3 regions of the Pontibacter chitinilyticus genome follow, and region 1 is predicted to be linked to each of the others. Evidence: riboswitches for the same ligand, from Rfam matches in the RefSeq annotation. Region 1 holds a riboswitch; each other region holds the start of a gene.
The links. A riboswitch is a leader RNA that binds a small molecule or an ion and turns the genes downstream of it on or off. The one in region 1 is predicted to bind S-adenosylmethionine.
Positions count from the first base shown of each region.

Region 2: linked by a shared signal. The riboswitch ahead of metH (methionine synthase) and the one ahead of ABDW72_RS08740 (O-acetylhomoserine aminocarboxypropyltransferase/cysteine synthase family protein) in region 1 are both predicted to bind S-adenosylmethionine.
Region 3: linked by a shared signal. The riboswitch ahead of ABDW72_RS18555 (nitrite reductase) and the one ahead of ABDW72_RS08740 (O-acetylhomoserine aminocarboxypropyltransferase/cysteine synthase family protein) in region 1 are both predicted to bind S-adenosylmethionine.

Region 1 is NZ_JBDIZJ010000004.1:131,367-136,802, forward strand. Features, by position in the region: gene ABDW72_RS08730 (homoserine dehydrogenase) at 1-780, opposite strand, end outside; gene ABDW72_RS08735 (homoserine O-acetyltransferase family protein) at 770-1,822, opposite strand; gene ABDW72_RS08740 (O-acetylhomoserine aminocarboxypropyltransferase/cysteine synthase family protein) at 1,833-3,155, opposite strand; SAM riboswitch class I at 3,431-3,536, opposite strand; gene ABDW72_RS08745 (class I SAM-dependent methyltransferase) at 3,745-4,650, opposite strand; gene ABDW72_RS08750 (phosphoribosylaminoimidazolesuccinocarboxamide synthase) at 5,181-5,436, shown strand, end outside.
Region 2 is NZ_JBDIZJ010000002.1:581,808-587,243, forward strand. Features, by position in the region: gene metH (methionine synthase) at 1-3,505, opposite strand, end outside; SAM riboswitch class I at 3,577-3,683, opposite strand; gene ABDW72_RS05995 (hypothetical protein) at 3,927-4,556, shown strand; gene rpmA (50S ribosomal protein L27) at 4,626-4,904, opposite strand; gene rplU (50S ribosomal protein L21) at 4,979-5,287, opposite strand.
Region 3 is NZ_JBDIZJ010000016.1:8,627-14,062, reverse strand. Features, by position in the region: gene ABDW72_RS18565 (TonB-dependent receptor) at 1-950, opposite strand, end outside; gene ABDW72_RS18560 (hypothetical protein) at 1,079-1,225, opposite strand; SAM riboswitch class I at 1,326-1,431, shown strand; gene ABDW72_RS18555 (nitrite reductase) at 1,829-3,952, shown strand; gene cobA (uroporphyrinogen-III C-methyltransferase) at 4,023-4,856, shown strand; partial or broken gene ABDW72_RS20400 (precorrin-2 dehydrogenase/sirohydrochlorin ferrochelatase family protein) at 4,930-5,436, shown strand, end outside.

The DNA.
Region 1 (5,436 bases):
CGCCGGCAATACCTGCACCTCCAGCTGGCCTGCTGCATTTGTTTTGGCGGAAGCCACCAGTTTAAGGCGGGCTCCAGCTGCCTGCGCCAGGGCTACATCCTGCGTGCTGATGTGGTTGATGCCAAAGCGCAACACCTCCGGCAGCGGCACTACCACCCCAAACGCATGTGCTGCAATGATGCAGATTTTGTGCAGTGCGTCAAAGCCGCCTACATCCAGTGTGGGGTCCAGTTCCGCAAAGCCGAGGGCCTGCGCCTCCTGCAGTGCCTCCTGATAAGACAAGTGCTCGGTATCCAGTTTGTGCAGAATGTAGTTGGAAGAGCCATTCAGAATACCGCTTATTTCCTGTAGCGGCTCCGTGCCGTAGTATGCTTCCAGAGTCCGCAGAATCGGAATACTGCCACAAACAGCGGCCTCGTACAGCAGCGTGCCGCCATACTGGCGTTGCAGTTGCACCAGTTCAGGCAGGTTCTCGGCAATCATTTTTTTATTAGCCGATACTACCGTTTTGCCCTGTTGCAGCGCCTGCCGTACCAACAGCAAGGCCTCCTGTGGATCACTGATCAGCTCGGCGAGCAGGTCCAGGCTTTGATCCTGCACCAGTTGCTGGGCATCAAACGTAAAAGCTGTAGCAGGCAGTGAGCGTTCTTTTGCTTTGTCTTTTACACAGATCTGTACTACTTCCAAAAGCTGGTTGTGTTGCAGTACATCGTACAATCCCTGGCCCACACAGCCAAATCCCAGAATCCCTATTTTCTTTTTACCGCGCTTATCGCTCATAATTTGCTAATGCTTCTGATTCTACTTCTTCATAAAACTGGCTGATGGCATTTGTCAGTTGGTCCACCTCCACCAGAAAACCATCGTGTCCGTAGTTGGACGTAAGTATGGCGAATGCTGATCCGCGCACCTGCTCATGCAGGTACCGCTGCTCCTCTACGGGGAACAAAATATCGGTATCAACACCCACAAAAAGACAACGTGCCTGCAGGTGCGCCAGTGCTTGCCGGAGGCCGCCCCGGTTACGGCCCACGTGGTGCGAATCCATCGCCTTAGAGAGCAGCCAGTAAGTATAAGCGTTAAAGCGCTGGGCCAGTTTTTCACCCTGGTATACCTGGTAGGTAGCCGCACGAAAATCATCGGTAATGCTGTTGCCCGGCTCCTGCTGCGTCTCCTGGTAGGTGTTGTAGTGGCGATATGAGAGCATGGCAACTGCCCGAGCCGTTTTTAGTCCGTCAAGGCCAGCTTGTTCGGTGTTGCCTGCCCAGCTGGGATCCTGCCGGATGGCCATACGCTGTGTTTCGTTAAAGGCAATACCCCAGGCTGAATGGCGGGCGTTAGAGGCCACATGCACCAGCCGCTGAAATACCGTTGGCTGCTGTATGGCCCACTCCAGCGCCTGCTGCCCACCCAGCGAGCCCCCGATCAAAGTATGCACCTGGCTAAACCCTAACTCTTTCCGCAGCAGGTCGAAAGCGCCGACCACATCACGGTTCGTGAAAGCTGGAAAATCGTGGAAGTAGGGCTGCTTTGAGCGCGGGTTGATGGAAAGTGGCCCCGTGGAGCCATAGCAGCCACCCAAAGTGTTGGCACAAACAATAAGCCAACGGCTGGGATCATACAACTTGCCTTCGCCAAACAAGCCAGCCCACCAGTCAGTAAAATCGGAGCTGCCCGTTAGGGCGTGGCATACCCATACTATATTGTCGCGCTTTGGGCTAAGCTGACCGAAGGTAGTATAGGCAAGCTGCAAGCCGGGAAGCACTGCCCCCGACTCTAGCTCAAACTCCTGTGGATAATGAAAAACGTGATGCTCTGGCATGTTATTCTTTCTAAATAGCTACTGCCTGTGCCTGCTGCACTTTGGCAAAAGCCTGTTCAAAATCTGCTTTGATGTCGTCGATGTGCTCGATGCCGGCAGAAACGCGAAGCTGGGTTGGCTCTACACCGGCATGTTGCTGCTCGGCATCACTCAATTGCTGGTGCGTGGTAGAAGCCGGGTGAATGATGAGTGTTTTGGCATCGCCAACATTCGCCAGGTGGCTCACCAGCTCCAGGCTGTTCACAAATGTTTCTGCCTGCTGTTTATCGCCTTTCAGCTTAAAGCTCAGCACCCCGCCAAAGCCGCGCTTGAGGTATTTTTTGGCCAGTTCGTGATAGCTGCTGCTCTCCAGCCCTGGATAATTTACCGATTCTACCTGCTCGTGCTGCTCCAGCCACTGGGCCAACGCCAGGGCATTCTGTACTGTTCTGTCTACGCGCAGCGAAAGTGTTTCCAGGCCTTGCAGCAGCAGGAACGAGTTAAAGGGGCTCAGTGCCGGGCCAAAGTCACGCAGGCCTTCTACCCGCGCCCGAATAGCAAAGGCAATGTTGCCGAAGGGTCCGTCTGTGCCGAATACTTCCCAGAAATTAAGGCCGTGGTATCCTTCGCTTGGCTCCGAGAACTGCGGGAATTTGCCATTGCCCCAGTTAAAGTTGCCGCCATCTACCAGCACACCGCCAATGCTGGTGCCGTGGCCGCCTATCCACTTGGTAGCAGCTTCTACCACCACGTTTGCCCCATGCTCCAGTGGCCTGAACAGGTAACCGCCAGCGCCGAATGTGTTGTCTACTACCAACGGAATATCATACTTGCGGGCCAGCGCGGCGATGGCATCAAAGTCCGGAATGTTGAAACGTGGGTTGCCGATGCTCTCCACGTAAATAGCTTTCGTGTTATCGTCAATCAGCTTTTCATAACTTTCCACGGCATCATCGGCAGCAAATCTCGCCTCAATGCCCAGGCGCTTAAATGACACTTTAAATTGGTTGTAAGAGCCACCGTACAGGTTAGCAGTTGTCACAAAGTTGTCGCCGGTTACCAGAATATTGGTGAGCGCCAGGAACTGAGCCGCCATTCCGGAAGCCGTTGCTACGGCTGCCACTCCGCCTTCTAAGGCCGCCACCCGCTTCTCAAACACATCCGTAGTGGGGTTCATGATGCGGGTATAGATGTTACCGAACTCCTTTAAGGCAAAGAGGTTGGCGCCGTGCTCAGCATTTTTAAATGTATAAGAAGTGGTTTGATAAATAGGTACGGCACGCGACTGTGTGGTCGGATCGATTTCCTGGCCGGCGTGCAGCTGCAATGTTTCAAAATGGAGTGGTGTAGACATGCTGGTGCTTGTTATAATGTGAGAATATTGGATTTATCTTGACGCAGAAGCGAAGTAAGAGGTGCTATCGGGCAATGGCACAGCCGTGCAGCAGCCGCAAAAGCGCAAACGGAATTGGATGTGTTAGCTTAGCAACAACAGCAATCCATAGCCCCCAAGGGCATACGCATGACGTGTGCTAAAACTAAACAGGATTGCTGCGGCAGGTTAGCTGCCGGCAAAATAAAACTACAATAAAGCTGTGTTGGCTTGGTTCCCTTGTTCATTGCCGTATCAATTTATATTCTTCCGAACCTTTCGGAATCAGGAATTAGCACCTTAACGCGTTGTTAGGTTGCTAGCGCTTCATAGAGCCTGTCTCTCCACGCTTCTTTATAAATCAATATCCGCGAAGGGATGATTGACTTGACGTTGCAATATTAAAGTCTGCCGGAAATAAATACAAGCTTTTTTTGCTTTTTATACTTCCAGCACTTGCAAATGCCTGTTACCGCTTCTTACGGTAGCCTGTATACTTTCGTTACCTGCGGGGCTTTCTCTAGCCAGAGCAGTAAATACTTATTACCCTTTGTGTTGCAGGAGTGAGCCCTTATACTTTCTCAAAGACCATCCGGTAATGGTCCATCACCTCCAGCTCAAAGCATACCCTGTTGGGGCTGATGCGGAATATTTCAATCTGGTTTCTTAGCTCTTTATTTGCTAAGTACCTGGGCAGAAGCGTAGCATAGAGCCAGTATTTACGGAAGCTAAACTGCCGGAAGCGTTTGCGCCACTGCCCGATGGTTTCTATATAATCCAGGCGGCCGCTGCTCTGCGAAACTAACCGAAAGCCTGGTGCTGCTGTCCGCAGGATCATCTCAGGGCCGTAGGGCAGCCAGGAACCGGGAAATTCCTTGATCATCAAAGCCAATACATGCGCCGCTGATCCTCTTTTGGCGGTAACGGTGATATCTTCGAAGGCGGGCATGTTTTTACTAAAGGTCATTGTCTGCAAGTAAAACCGGCCTCCTTCAGGCAATAAATCATATACATTCTGAAAGAAGTTGCGATACACCATTTCCTGTTTCCCTGCCTGCCACGCCTCTATCGAACAGAAATGCTCAAATGCTCCCACACTTACCACAGCATCAAACAACCCAAAATCCGTTGGCTTCACCTCACGGCAATCTTTGATGTAAACTTCCAACCCGTTCTTGCGACAGGCGTTTGCCTGTCCCTCCGATAAGGTTAAGCCAATGCATTGCGCCTGCCTTTCCTGCGTAGCATAGGTCACGAATGGGCCCCAGCCGCAGCCCAGGTCCAACACCTTACTGCCTTTGCCAATGTTCAGGCTGTCGGCTATAAACTGGTGCTTGGCCCGCTGCGCTTCCTCCAGCGTCATCGAAAAATTACCATCGTATTTTGCGCCGCTATAATCCGCTGCTTCCCCCAGGCTAAGCCGGAAAAGCTTGTCTATAGTGGTATAGGTAAAATCCAGGTCTTTTTTGCTAGCCATAGCGGCGTGGTTTAAGTAGAAACATCTTACCTAAGTTACACAATTTCATGCAATAATGCTTCAATTTTATACTTGATTATCAGACAAGTATACTTTTGAACCCAGCCATACTATACCTGTGGCAGCAACGGATAAAAGAAGGGATGTTGCTATACTTTGAAATTGAGTAGTGGAAGTAGAACAGCAACTTCTTCCTGCTTCGATGCAGCAGCGTAGCAGGAAGAAGTTGCTGTAAAGGCAGCTATTTGCAGCCTGCCGGTGCCTTGACATGAGCTTTAAGAGATGACAATAGTGACGGCAACAGGCGCCAAACAGAGGGGTGCACTCCGCACATATAGAAGAATTAGAATATTCTGTTTAAAGTGCAACAGATAGCTTTGTTAGTATAAAACTTAAACGCTTGCCCCAAGTATAATTCAACATCCTTTTGCAACTCTGGCTATAGCTAAATGATCGTATGAAGGAATTCAATAAAATTTCTTACCCTCTGAAATATAGTTAACTTTGCTTGCCAAAACCTATCACACGTAATGGAGGCCATACAAGAAACCAACTTCTCGTTTGCCGGGCAAACCGGCTTTTACAGAGGCAAAGTTCGCGACGTTTACTATTTCGAGGACAAACTGGCGGTAGTTGCCACCGACCGTATCTCAGCTTTTGATGTGGTATTGCCCCGTGCCATTCCGTACAAAGGGCAGGTTTTGAACCAGATTGCCAGTATTAATCTGAAAGCCACCGCTGACATTGTGCCTAACTGGGTGCTTTCCACACCGGATCCCAACGTAA
Region 2 (5,436 bases), on a different contig from region 1:
CCGTCAGCACAATACCGGCTTCCTGCGCTTCCAGCAGGTTGAACAGCGTGATCTTCTCGGTATGGTCCGGGCAGCCGGGGTAGCCGGGCGCAGGACGAATGCCCTGGTATTGCTCTTTTATCAACTCCTCACTTCCCAGCTGTTCCTCAGGCGCATAACCCCAAAGCTCTTTCCGCACCTTGGCATGCATCAGTTCCGCAAATGCTTCTGCCAGCCGGTCAGCCAGGGCTTTTACCATAATGGAGTGGTAGTCGTCGTGGTCGGCCTCATACTTGTCTACCAGCTTTTCGATGCCAAAGCCCACCGACACGGCAAAGCCGCCGATGTAATCCGGTATACCTGTTTCTTTCGGAGCGATAAAGTCAGAAAAGGCCAGGTTTGGCACATTGCCGCCCTTTTTGCCCTGCTGCCGCAACGTATGGAACTCCGTGAGTATAGTTTCACGTGTGTCATCGGTGTATACTTCGATGGTATCGTCAGCCTCTACGTTAGCTGGGTAGAAGCCCACTATCGCGCGGGCTTCCAGCAGTTGCTTGTCTACAATCTCCTGCAGCATTTTCTGGGCATCGGCAAACAGCTTGCGCGCTTCCACACCTAGTTCCGGATCATCCAGTATTTTCGGGTACTGCCGCTTCAGTTCCCAGGTATGGAAGAACGGCGTCCAGTCGATGTATGGCACGATCTCGGAAAGCGGGTAGTTCTCGTATACTTTGTTGCCGATCAAGCGTGGCTTAACCGGCTGCGTGGCCTCCCAGTCTACTTTATACTTGTTGGCACGGGCCTCGGCTATACTTGCAAAAGCGCGGTCTTTGGTGCGGCTCAGGTGGTCTTCCCGCAACTTCGCATACTCGGCCTTGATCTCCGCCACATAGGCGTCCCGGTCGCTGCCCAGTAGGCTGCTCACCACCGTCACGCTGCGCGAGGCATCGTGCACGTGCACCACCGGCCCGCTGTACTGCGGCGCAATTTTTACGGCGGTATGCACACGAGAGGTAGTGGCTCCGCCGATCAGCAGCGGAATGGTCATGCCGCGTCGCTCCATCTCCTGCGCCACGTACACCATCTCGTCCAGCGACGGCGTAATCAGACCGCTCAGGCCAATGATGTCCGCTTGCTGCGCTTCAGCCTCGGATAGTATCTTATCCAGTGGCACCATCACGCCCAGGTCTATCACCTCGTAGTTGTTACAGGCCAGCACCACACCCACAATGTTTTTGCCGATGTCGTGTACGTCGCCCTTTACGGTAGCCATCAGAATGGTGCCTGCCGTGGACTTAGAGGTATCAGAAGCCAGCTTCTCCTGTTCCATAAACGGCAGCAGGTAAGCCACTGACTTTTTCATCACGCGGGCGCTCTTTACCACCTGCGGCAGGAACATTTTGCCGGCGCCAAACAAATCGCCTACCACCGACATGCCGGCCATCAGCGGCCCTTCGATCACATCCAGCGTTTTAACAGCTTTCTGGCGGGCTTCTTCGGTGTCCTCCTCAATAAATTCTACTATGCCTTTCACCAGCGCATGCTTCAGGCGCGCCTCTACCGGTGCATCGCGCCAGGCTGTATCAGCAACTGCAGCAGTTTTGCCTTTGCTCTTTACCGTGTCGGCATAGGTTACCAGGCGCTCGGTGGCATCCGGGTGACGGTTAAAGATCACGTCTTCTATGAGGTTGCGCAGTTCCAGCGGTATCTCTTCGTAAATGCCCAGCATGCCGGCGTTCACAATGCCCATGTCCATACCGGCCTGCACGGCATAGTATAAAAATACGGTGTGCATGGCTTCGCGCACGGCATCGTTGCCCCGGAAGGAGAACGACAGGTTGCTCACGCCCCCGCTCACCAGCGCGTGCGGCAGGTTGGCTTTAATCCATTTCACCGCCTCCAGGTACTCGACGGCATAGTTATTATGCTCTTCGATACCGGTAGCAATAGCTAGTATGTTCGGGTCGAAAATGATGTCCTGCGGTGGGAAACTACACTCCTCAGTGAGGATGCGGTAGGCACGGCTGCAGATCTCAATGCGGCGCTCCAAAGTATCCGCCTGGCCCTGCTCATCGAAGGCCATCACCACGGCAGCGGCACCGTACTGGCGCACCTTGCGGGCCTGCTGCTTAAAGTTCTCTTCGCCTTCCTTTAAGCTGATAGAGTTCACGATCGATTTGCCCTGCACGCACTTCAGGCCTGCTTCCAGCACCGTCCACTTCGAAGAGTCGATCATGATAGGCAGCTTGGCAATATCGGGCTCGGAAGCGATCAGGTTTAGAAAGTTGGTCATGGCCTCTTCCGAGTCCAGCATGCCTTCGTCCATGTTCACGTCAATGATCTGGGCGCCGCCTTCTACCTGCTGCTGCGCCACGGAAAGGGCTTCTTCAAACTTACCGTCTACAATCAGGCGTGAGAATTTCTTGGAACCGGTTACATTGGTGCGCTCCCCCACATTCACGAATAACATTTCCGGGGTGATGGTGAGCGGCTCCAAACCGCTGAAGCGCGGAAGCGGGGCAATTTCGGGTGGTGTATGCGGTTTATACTTGGCAGCGAGGTCAGCAATAACCTGCACGTGCACTGGCGTGGTGCCACAACAACCACCTAGTACGTTAACCAGCCCTTCCTTTAAATATTCTTCTACAATGGCACCCATTTGCTGCGCAGTTTCATCATATCCGCCAAAGGCATTGGGCAGACCGGCGTTGGGGTAGGCGCTGATGTAGGTGTTGGAAATACGCGAGAGCTCCTGGATGTGCGTTTTGAGCTGGCGTGCGCCCAGCGCACAGTTAAAGCCCACGCTAAGTATAGGCGCATGCGAAATAGAGTTCCAGAATGCCTCCACCGTCTGGCCCGACAAGGTGCGGCCGCTGGCATCCGTGATCGTGCCGGATACCATGATCGGCAGCTCCTTGCCACCGTCCTGCACGTACTGTTGTGCTGCAAACAGGGCTGCCTTGCAGTTGAGCGTATCAAATACCGTTTCGATTAAAAGCAGGTCGGCACCACCCTCTACCAGGCCACGCACCTGCTCATAGTAAGCGTCCACTAACTGGTCAAACGTAATAGCACGGTAGCCGGGGTTGTTTACATCCGGCGAAAGCGAAGCGGTACGGTTAGTGGGGCCGATAGCGCCGGCAACAAAGCGCGGCTTGCCTGGTACCTTCGCCTCTATTTCATCTGCTGCCTCCCGCGCCAGCCGGGCCGATTCGTAGTTCAGCTCATACACCAGCTCCTCCAGGTGGTAATCGGCCATGGCGATGCGGGTGCCGCTGAAAGTGTTCGTCTCGATGATATCGGCGCCTGCTTCCAGGTACTCGGTATGAATGGCTTTGATGATGTCGGGGCGGGTAATGGAGAGCAGGTCGTTGTTGCCCTTCAGATCGCTGGCGTGGTGTTTAAAACGTTCTCCGCGGAAGTCGGCTTCAGAAAGCTGGTAACGCTGGATCATGGTACCCATAGCGCCGTCGAGCACTAGTACACGTTCGCGAAGCAGCTGGTGGATGGGATGGTTCTGTATCATGGATGTCTTTCTTCTCGTAAGTCGTCAGCAATTCTGCTTATCAAGAAGGACACCCAAAGGCAGGATGGACTCTCTTATCTTTTCCAAAGCGGTTGCTTCAGAAGGGAGTTAGCACCAAGCTATCACAAGGTTGCTAAGACGTCTGCGGGCCCTATCCCTCGGTCTTTCTTGATAAGAAGCTGCAAGTTAAGCCTATATCCGCAGAATATAAAATTTTGTTGCATTTTGCATTTCTTCCGGTCTTGCCCGGTCGCCTTGCATTTCCTACTTGGCTAAGTATAAATAGTAGTATAGCACCACCTGGCCTATGAAATGCAGTTAATCGTCTATTAAATTTTCTGCTTCATCTAGTTTCTAGCTGTTGGCAACTTAAAAGCGGTACCTTGTTTTTACAGTACCTTCGCTACCAAGCACTGAAACGATGCGTCTCAAAACATTTTTCCTGAACGGCACCAGCGTCTTTCTGGGCCTTATCTTTTTCACGGCGGGTATGGCCAAGCTTTACTTCGGACACAAATTTCCCGGGCTCATCGGGCCTGTGTGGCTGGAAGAAAGGCTGGCACAGTATGGCCTCGGTCTTTTCGCCCGCTTTATCGCTTACTCGCAGATCGCTGTCGGCTTTATTTTGCTGACGCTCCGATACCGCACCATCGGTGCTATTGCCTTGCTGCCGATGCTCCTGAATATCCTGATGGTAACAGTGTCGCAGCAATGGCCCGGCACGCCTTATGTGCTCAGTTTCTTTCTGCTGCTAAACCTGATGCTGTTAACTGCGGAAGCACCTAAATTACTCCACCTGCTTGGCTTTAGCACCACGTATACCCCACCGGTTCCTACTGCCTCGCCGGTAAAATTCGGGCTGCTGTGGCTGGCGGGTCTTATACTTGTGCTGATCAGTATACCCGTATCGTTTTATAGTATGGCTACCGCGTATGTGGTGGTTGTAGTCGGCCTGGCAGTGGGCCTGTTTTCTTATGCCAAAGGAGGGCGGGCAGGAAGTATGGCCACCATGCCCGGCAAGGGCAAAGCGGCAGCCCTGGTTGCAAACTAGCTTAAAATAAAAAAGGGAAGCTCAAGAGCTTCCCTTTTTCAAGTGCCACCAGCTGGCAGCGTGCAATGCTTAGGCTTCTGCTGTTACAGCTTCTACTTTAGGCAATACAGAAACGTATGAACGGTTCTTTTTGCCTTTTCTGAACTGAACAACACCGTCAACCAGTGCAAACAAGGTGTGGTCTTTGCCCATACCTACGTTTGCGCTTGGGTGGTGCGCAGTGCCTCTCTGTCTTACAATGATGTTGCCGGCGATGATATCCTGACCACCGTAAATCTTAACACCAAGTCGTTTGGAATGCGACTCGCGGCCGTTATTAGAACTACCAGCTCCTTTTTTGTGTGCCATGTTGTTTTACTATTTAATTCAGGGTAGCGGGTGCATCCCCCAAAAAGATTCTACGATAAATTTCTTCTTACTGCTTATCCAATGCTCTCGATCAGGACCTTCGTAAATTGCTGGCGGTGGCCATTCTTCTTACGGTATCCTTTTCTTCTCTTCTTTTTGAAAACGATCACTTTGTCGCCTTTCACGTCGCCAAGGATCTTGCCTACTACCTTTACGCCATCAATAAAAGGGGCGCCCAGGCTGATCGTGCCGTTATCATCAGTAAGAAGAACATTGGTGAACTCAACGGCGTCACCCTCATTGCCGGAAAGCTTGTTAGCGTAGATGAACTTGCCGTTCTCTACTTTGGTCTGTTGACCTGCGATTTCTACAATTGCGTACATCAGCTTCAATGTATGTTTAAAATTTAGTCTGCAAAAGTACGGCACTTATTTGAAAAATGCAACGCCCTGCTGCATAAATTGTTCTGTGCGTAATAACAACTTCTGCACATACTTGTGGATAACGCTGTTGAAATCTTCAGCACCTACGT
Region 3 (5,436 bases), on a different contig from region 1:
TGGTAGCTGGCGCTGTCCAGGGCAGGCACCAGGATGGTGTTGGTCATGTCGCCGTGGTTGTAGAACATGTTAGCCCCGAAGTTGGCGTTTACGCCGAACTTGCCGCGGCGCACGCTCAGGCTGGCGTTGCCGTTACTGGAGCGCGTGCCCGCCGTGAGCGAGGCCGATCCGTTTACGCCCTGCAGACCCTCTTTTTTGGTGATGATGTTGATGATGCCCGCCGTTCCCTCCGCGTCATACTTGGCCGATGGGCTCGTGATCACCTCCACCGATTTAATCATGTCGGCCGGGATCTGTTTCAGCGCGTCGGCCACGCTGCCCGCTATAATAGACGAGGGCTTGTTGTTGATAAGGATGCGCACGTTGCCGCTGCCGCGCAGCTGCACGTTGCCGTCGGTGTCTAGGGAGAGGGCGGGCACTTTCTGCAGCACGTCGGCCGCGTTGCCACCGGCATTGGTGATGTCTTTCTCTGCATTATATACGGTGCGGTCTATCTTCTCTTCTACTAGTGGTTTTTCGCCGGTTACTACCACTTCACTAAGCTTTTTGGCATCGGAGACAAGCGTAATGGTGCCTACTGTTACCTCCGCATTATCCGTCGCAACACGGACATGCTCTACTTTCTGCAACTGATACCCCAGAAACGAAACCTGGAGGTTATACTCGCCGGCGGCTATTTTACTGATGGTAAACCGCCCTTTGTCATCGGCCATCGTGCCATCTACCGGTTTGCCGGTGCTCAGGCTGATCAGGGCCACGGTGGCAAATTCTACCGGTTGTTTGGTTGCCGCATCCAGTACTATGCCGGATATTTTGGCGTTGCCGCGTGGGGCAGTAGTGCCGGGTATGGCTTGGTGTTGCTGCGGATTACCCGGGGTGCCAGCAGGAGCCTGGGCGTGTACCACAGCGGTGCTCAACCCCAGCAGGGCCAGCAGAAAACTTTTTTTCATAGAGTTAGCGATTGTTCGATTTGCGTGATGATCGGGTACGTTTTTAGCCATACTTGCTGCACGGAGCGTGCGGGTTTATACTTTACAGAAAACAAAGTAAAGCGGCTGGAAGGAACTGCTAAAATAGATTATACCAACACGATGCTTTTCCATATAAAGAGGCACAGGAACCCGATCAGCTGTGGGGCTTTGTTGCTGGTTGTGAGTTGCGCCGGGGCAATCCGCAAACGAACAGCAGTGGTGGAACTATTTCGCGCGGCAAAACCTTTTTTCACCAGGTCGGTCAGACCTACTACTGAAAAAAATTAACATCTATGAGGATACTTGTTGATTTCTTTTCTATTTTTGTAACGAATACTATTGCTAACCGCAAGAAATTTATAGACGAAGAGGCGAGAGAACAGGCTCTATGACCCTCTGGCAACCATCCGCTTGGAAAGGTGCCAAGTCCTGCCCAACAAACAAAGGGGAAATATAAATTACAACATCATGAACGAACAAAACAGTACTTTACGCTTCGGAACACCTTTTTCCTTTCACCGTTTTTCCGCTGCTACTGCCGCATCTTACCTGATGCCCTGCTGTTGTTGTTGCTGTTGCTCCTGTTAAGGATTTCCCATCCGTTAACAGCCCTGGCCAAAGCGCCACGCTAACTCCCTATTGTAACATACTGGCTCCTGCGCCTGCTGCGCTTCATTGCCGCAGGCATAGCATCCATATCAAGTTAGCCTGCTGATCCATTACCTCACAAGGCCGTTTAACCGGCTATGTTTTACTCATAATACTTTATCGCTGTAGCGGCATTCCCAGGTTTCGGAATCTCTAGTAGATTTATAGGTTTTATAGAAATTGAAAAGCCGCTTAACTTAAAACAGAACATGCAAAGTTTCAGATCAGAAATAGAGAACCCGATTGTCGAGAAAGATATCATCGACCTGGAGAAAAAGATTCGCCTCTACCGCGAGGGTAAAATGCAGGAAGACAAGTTTAAGAGCCTGCGCCTGGCACGTGGCGTGTATGGCCAGCGGCAGCTGGGTGTGCAGATGGTGCGTATCAAGCTGCCTTTTGGCAGAGTAACCACACAGCAGCTGCTGCGCATTGCGGCAATTTCTGATGAATACTCTACCGGCAACCTGCACCTGACCACGCGCCAGGACATTCAGATACATTTTGTGAGCTTAGACAGGACGCCGGAACTTTGGGCCAAGCTGCAGGAGGATGATATAACGCTGCGGGAAGCCTGCGGCAATACGGTGCGCAACGTCACGGCCTCTCCTGAAGCTGGTATTGACCCGAAGGAGCCGTTTGATGTGTCACCGTATGCGGATGCGACCTTCCGTTATTTCCTGCGCAACCCCATTTGCCAGGAAATGGGCCGCAAGTTCAAGATCTCCTTCTCCTCCAGCGATTCCGATACGGCCATGTCCTACATGCACGACCTGGGCTTTATTGCAAAGGTGCAGGAAGAGAATGGCGTACCTGTGCGGGGCTTTAAAGTGATGATTGGCGGTGGGTTGGGTGCCCAGCCGGCGCTGGCGCACACAGCGTACGAGTTCCTGCCCGAAGACAAAGTCATTCCGTTTATTGAAGGCGTAATACGCGTTTTTGACCGCTATGGCGAGCGCAACAACCGCAACAAAGCCCGTTTTAAGTACCTGATCGGGAAGATAGGCTTAGAGGAAGTGATGCGCCTGGTAAACGAAGAGTACAAGGCTCTCAAGTCGCACGTGTTTGAGATTGATAAAGAAGTTTCCTTTACTCCATCTATTCCGGAAGCAAGCGAGATCCCTGATTTTATAGTGGAGGATACTGACAAGTATAACCAGTGGCTGCAAACAAATGTGTTCCAGCAGAAGCAGGAGGGCTACTATGGCATTTACATAAAAGTACAGATCGGCGACATCAGCAGTGATACGGCACGTGCGCTGGTACCGCTGGTGCGCGGTTTTGCGGCGGATGAGATCAGGGTAACACAAGGTCAGAACCTGCTGCTCAAGTATGTGCGTGCGGAAGCGCTGCCGTATGTGTTCTCCGAGCTAGATGCCCTGGGGCTGGCGGAGCCCGGCTTTAACAGTGTGGGGGATATCACCACCTGTCCCGGTACCGACACTTGTAACCTGGGCATTTCGAACAGCATGACCACCGCCAAGGTGCTGGAAAGCGTGATTGTACAGGAGTATCCCGAATTGCTTTTCAATACCGACATCAAAATAAAAATAAGCGGGTGTATGAACTCCTGCGGCCAGCATGGCCTGGCAAACCTCGGCTTCCACGGGTCTTCGCTGAAGAGCGGTAAAAATGTAGTGCCAGCGCTGCAGGTGCTGCTGGGCGGTGGTACCGTGGTAAACGGCGAAGGCCGCATTGCACAAAAAGTGCTGAAAGTGCCCAGTAAGCGGGGCCCGGAAGTGATGCGCTATGTCATTAACGATTACCAGGCCAACAAGCTGGAGAACGAGCGCTTTAACGAGTACTTCGACCGGAATGGCAAAGATTACTTTTACCAGATGCTGAAGCCATTGGCCGACCTGACCAGCTTAACGGCAGATGAGCTGATCGACTGGGGGCACCAGGAGGCGTTCTCCACTGCCATCGGCGTGGGCGAGTGCGCCGGCGTGATGATCGACCTGGTCGCTACGCTGCTATATGAATCGGACGAGAAATTGGAGTGGGCAGCAGAAGCATTGGCGGACAAGCGCTTTGCAGATGCCATTTACTATGCCTACGGCGCCTACATCAGCACTGCCAAAGCGCTGTTGCTCGATAAGGATGTGAAGTGTAATACCCAGGCCGGTATCATCCAAGACTTTGACACGCATTTTGTAGCAGAAGGCCTGTTTGATTTTAAGCCGGACTTTAAAACAGAGGTGTTGCAGCTTAACCAGCACGAGCCGGACGAGGCTTTTGCTAACCAGTATATCAGCAAAGCCCTGCTGTTTCTGCAGGAGGCGACCAGTTACCGGCAGCAGCAGCGCACCCAGTCAGCCTTAACGGCGGCAAAATAATTCGCTTACCAGAAGGGAAGCATACCGCAGGCAATGGTTGCAGTATGCGCTCCTTCACAATGAAACTGAAATGGCATCAAGAAGAAAAGAAATAAAGGACGACACAAAAGCTTCGGTACAAGCAACGGCTCCAGTACAGCCCCGCATAACCCTGGTAGGCGCCGGCCCAGGCGATCCGGACCTGATCAGCCTGAAAGGCGTAAAGGCGCTGCAGCAGGCTGATGTAGTGCTGTATGATGCGCTCGTAAGCCCGGAACTGCTGCAGCATGCGCCAGCGGCAGCCCTGAAAATATGCGTAGGCAAGCGCGCCGGAAAGCATAGCTACAAACAAAGTGAGATCAACAGCCTGCTCGTAAACTTTGCCCAAACGCACGGCCATGTGGTGCGCCTGAAAGGGGGCGACTCGTTTGTGTTTGGCCGCGGCTACGAAGAGCTGGCCTATGCCGACAAGTATAACATTGCTACGGAGGTAGTGCCGGGAATTTCCAGCAGCATTGCCGTGCCGGAGTTGCAGCAGATTCCGCTGACGATACGGGGCGTAAATGAAAGCTTTTGGGTGATTACGGGCACTACCAGCTCTGGCGAGATCTCCGAAGATATTCGGCTGGCAGCACAATCCAGTGCCAGTGTGATCATCCTGATGGGTTTGAGCAAACTGGCGCAGATCGCGGAAATCTATACTTCGGCGGGCCGTGCTGATTTACCGGTAGCCGTGATACAGAACGGCTCATTGCCCAACGAGAAGATCGCCATTGGCAATATCCACAACATTGTAGAGCGCGTGGAGACGAACCAGGTGGGTGCGCCTGCTATCATCGTGGTGGGCGAGGTGGTGGCTTACCATCCGTCGCTGCGCTATACGTTGGATTTCAATCTGAAAGCCCAGCAGCGTGTCGCAGTCTAAAGACAAGTATAACGAGGCCATACCCGTGCCTGCAGCCGGAGCAGAAGTTTCTGTAGCAGGTGCTGCCGCGCCGGTGCTAAACCCGCTGTTCCCCATCTTCTTAAAGCTGGAGGAACTACAAACCTTAGTTGTGGGCGGTGGCGCGGTGGGCCTGGAGAAGCTGACCGCCATCCTGCGCAACAGCCCGCAGGCAACTGTTACGCTGGTAGCCCCTGAAATTCTGCCAGAGATTTATGTGCTGGCGCAGGCGCATGTCGGCCTCACACTCCTGCACCGTGAGTTCAGGGAAGAGGACCTGGCAGGCAAGGACATCGCGTTGGTAGCGACAGATGATGCGGTGCTGAACCGCGCCATCCGTGACCTGGCCAAATCGCGTAAGATACTGACGAACGTAGCTGACACGCCAACGCAATGCGATTTTTACCTCGGCTCCATTGTGCAGCGGGGAAGCCTGAAGCTGGCGATCTCTACCAACGGCAAATCACCGACAGTAGCCAAACGCATCAAAGAAGTGCTGAACGAGGCCCTGCCCGACGAGCTGGAGCAGGTGTTAAATAATCTAACAAAAATTCGTGCGCAG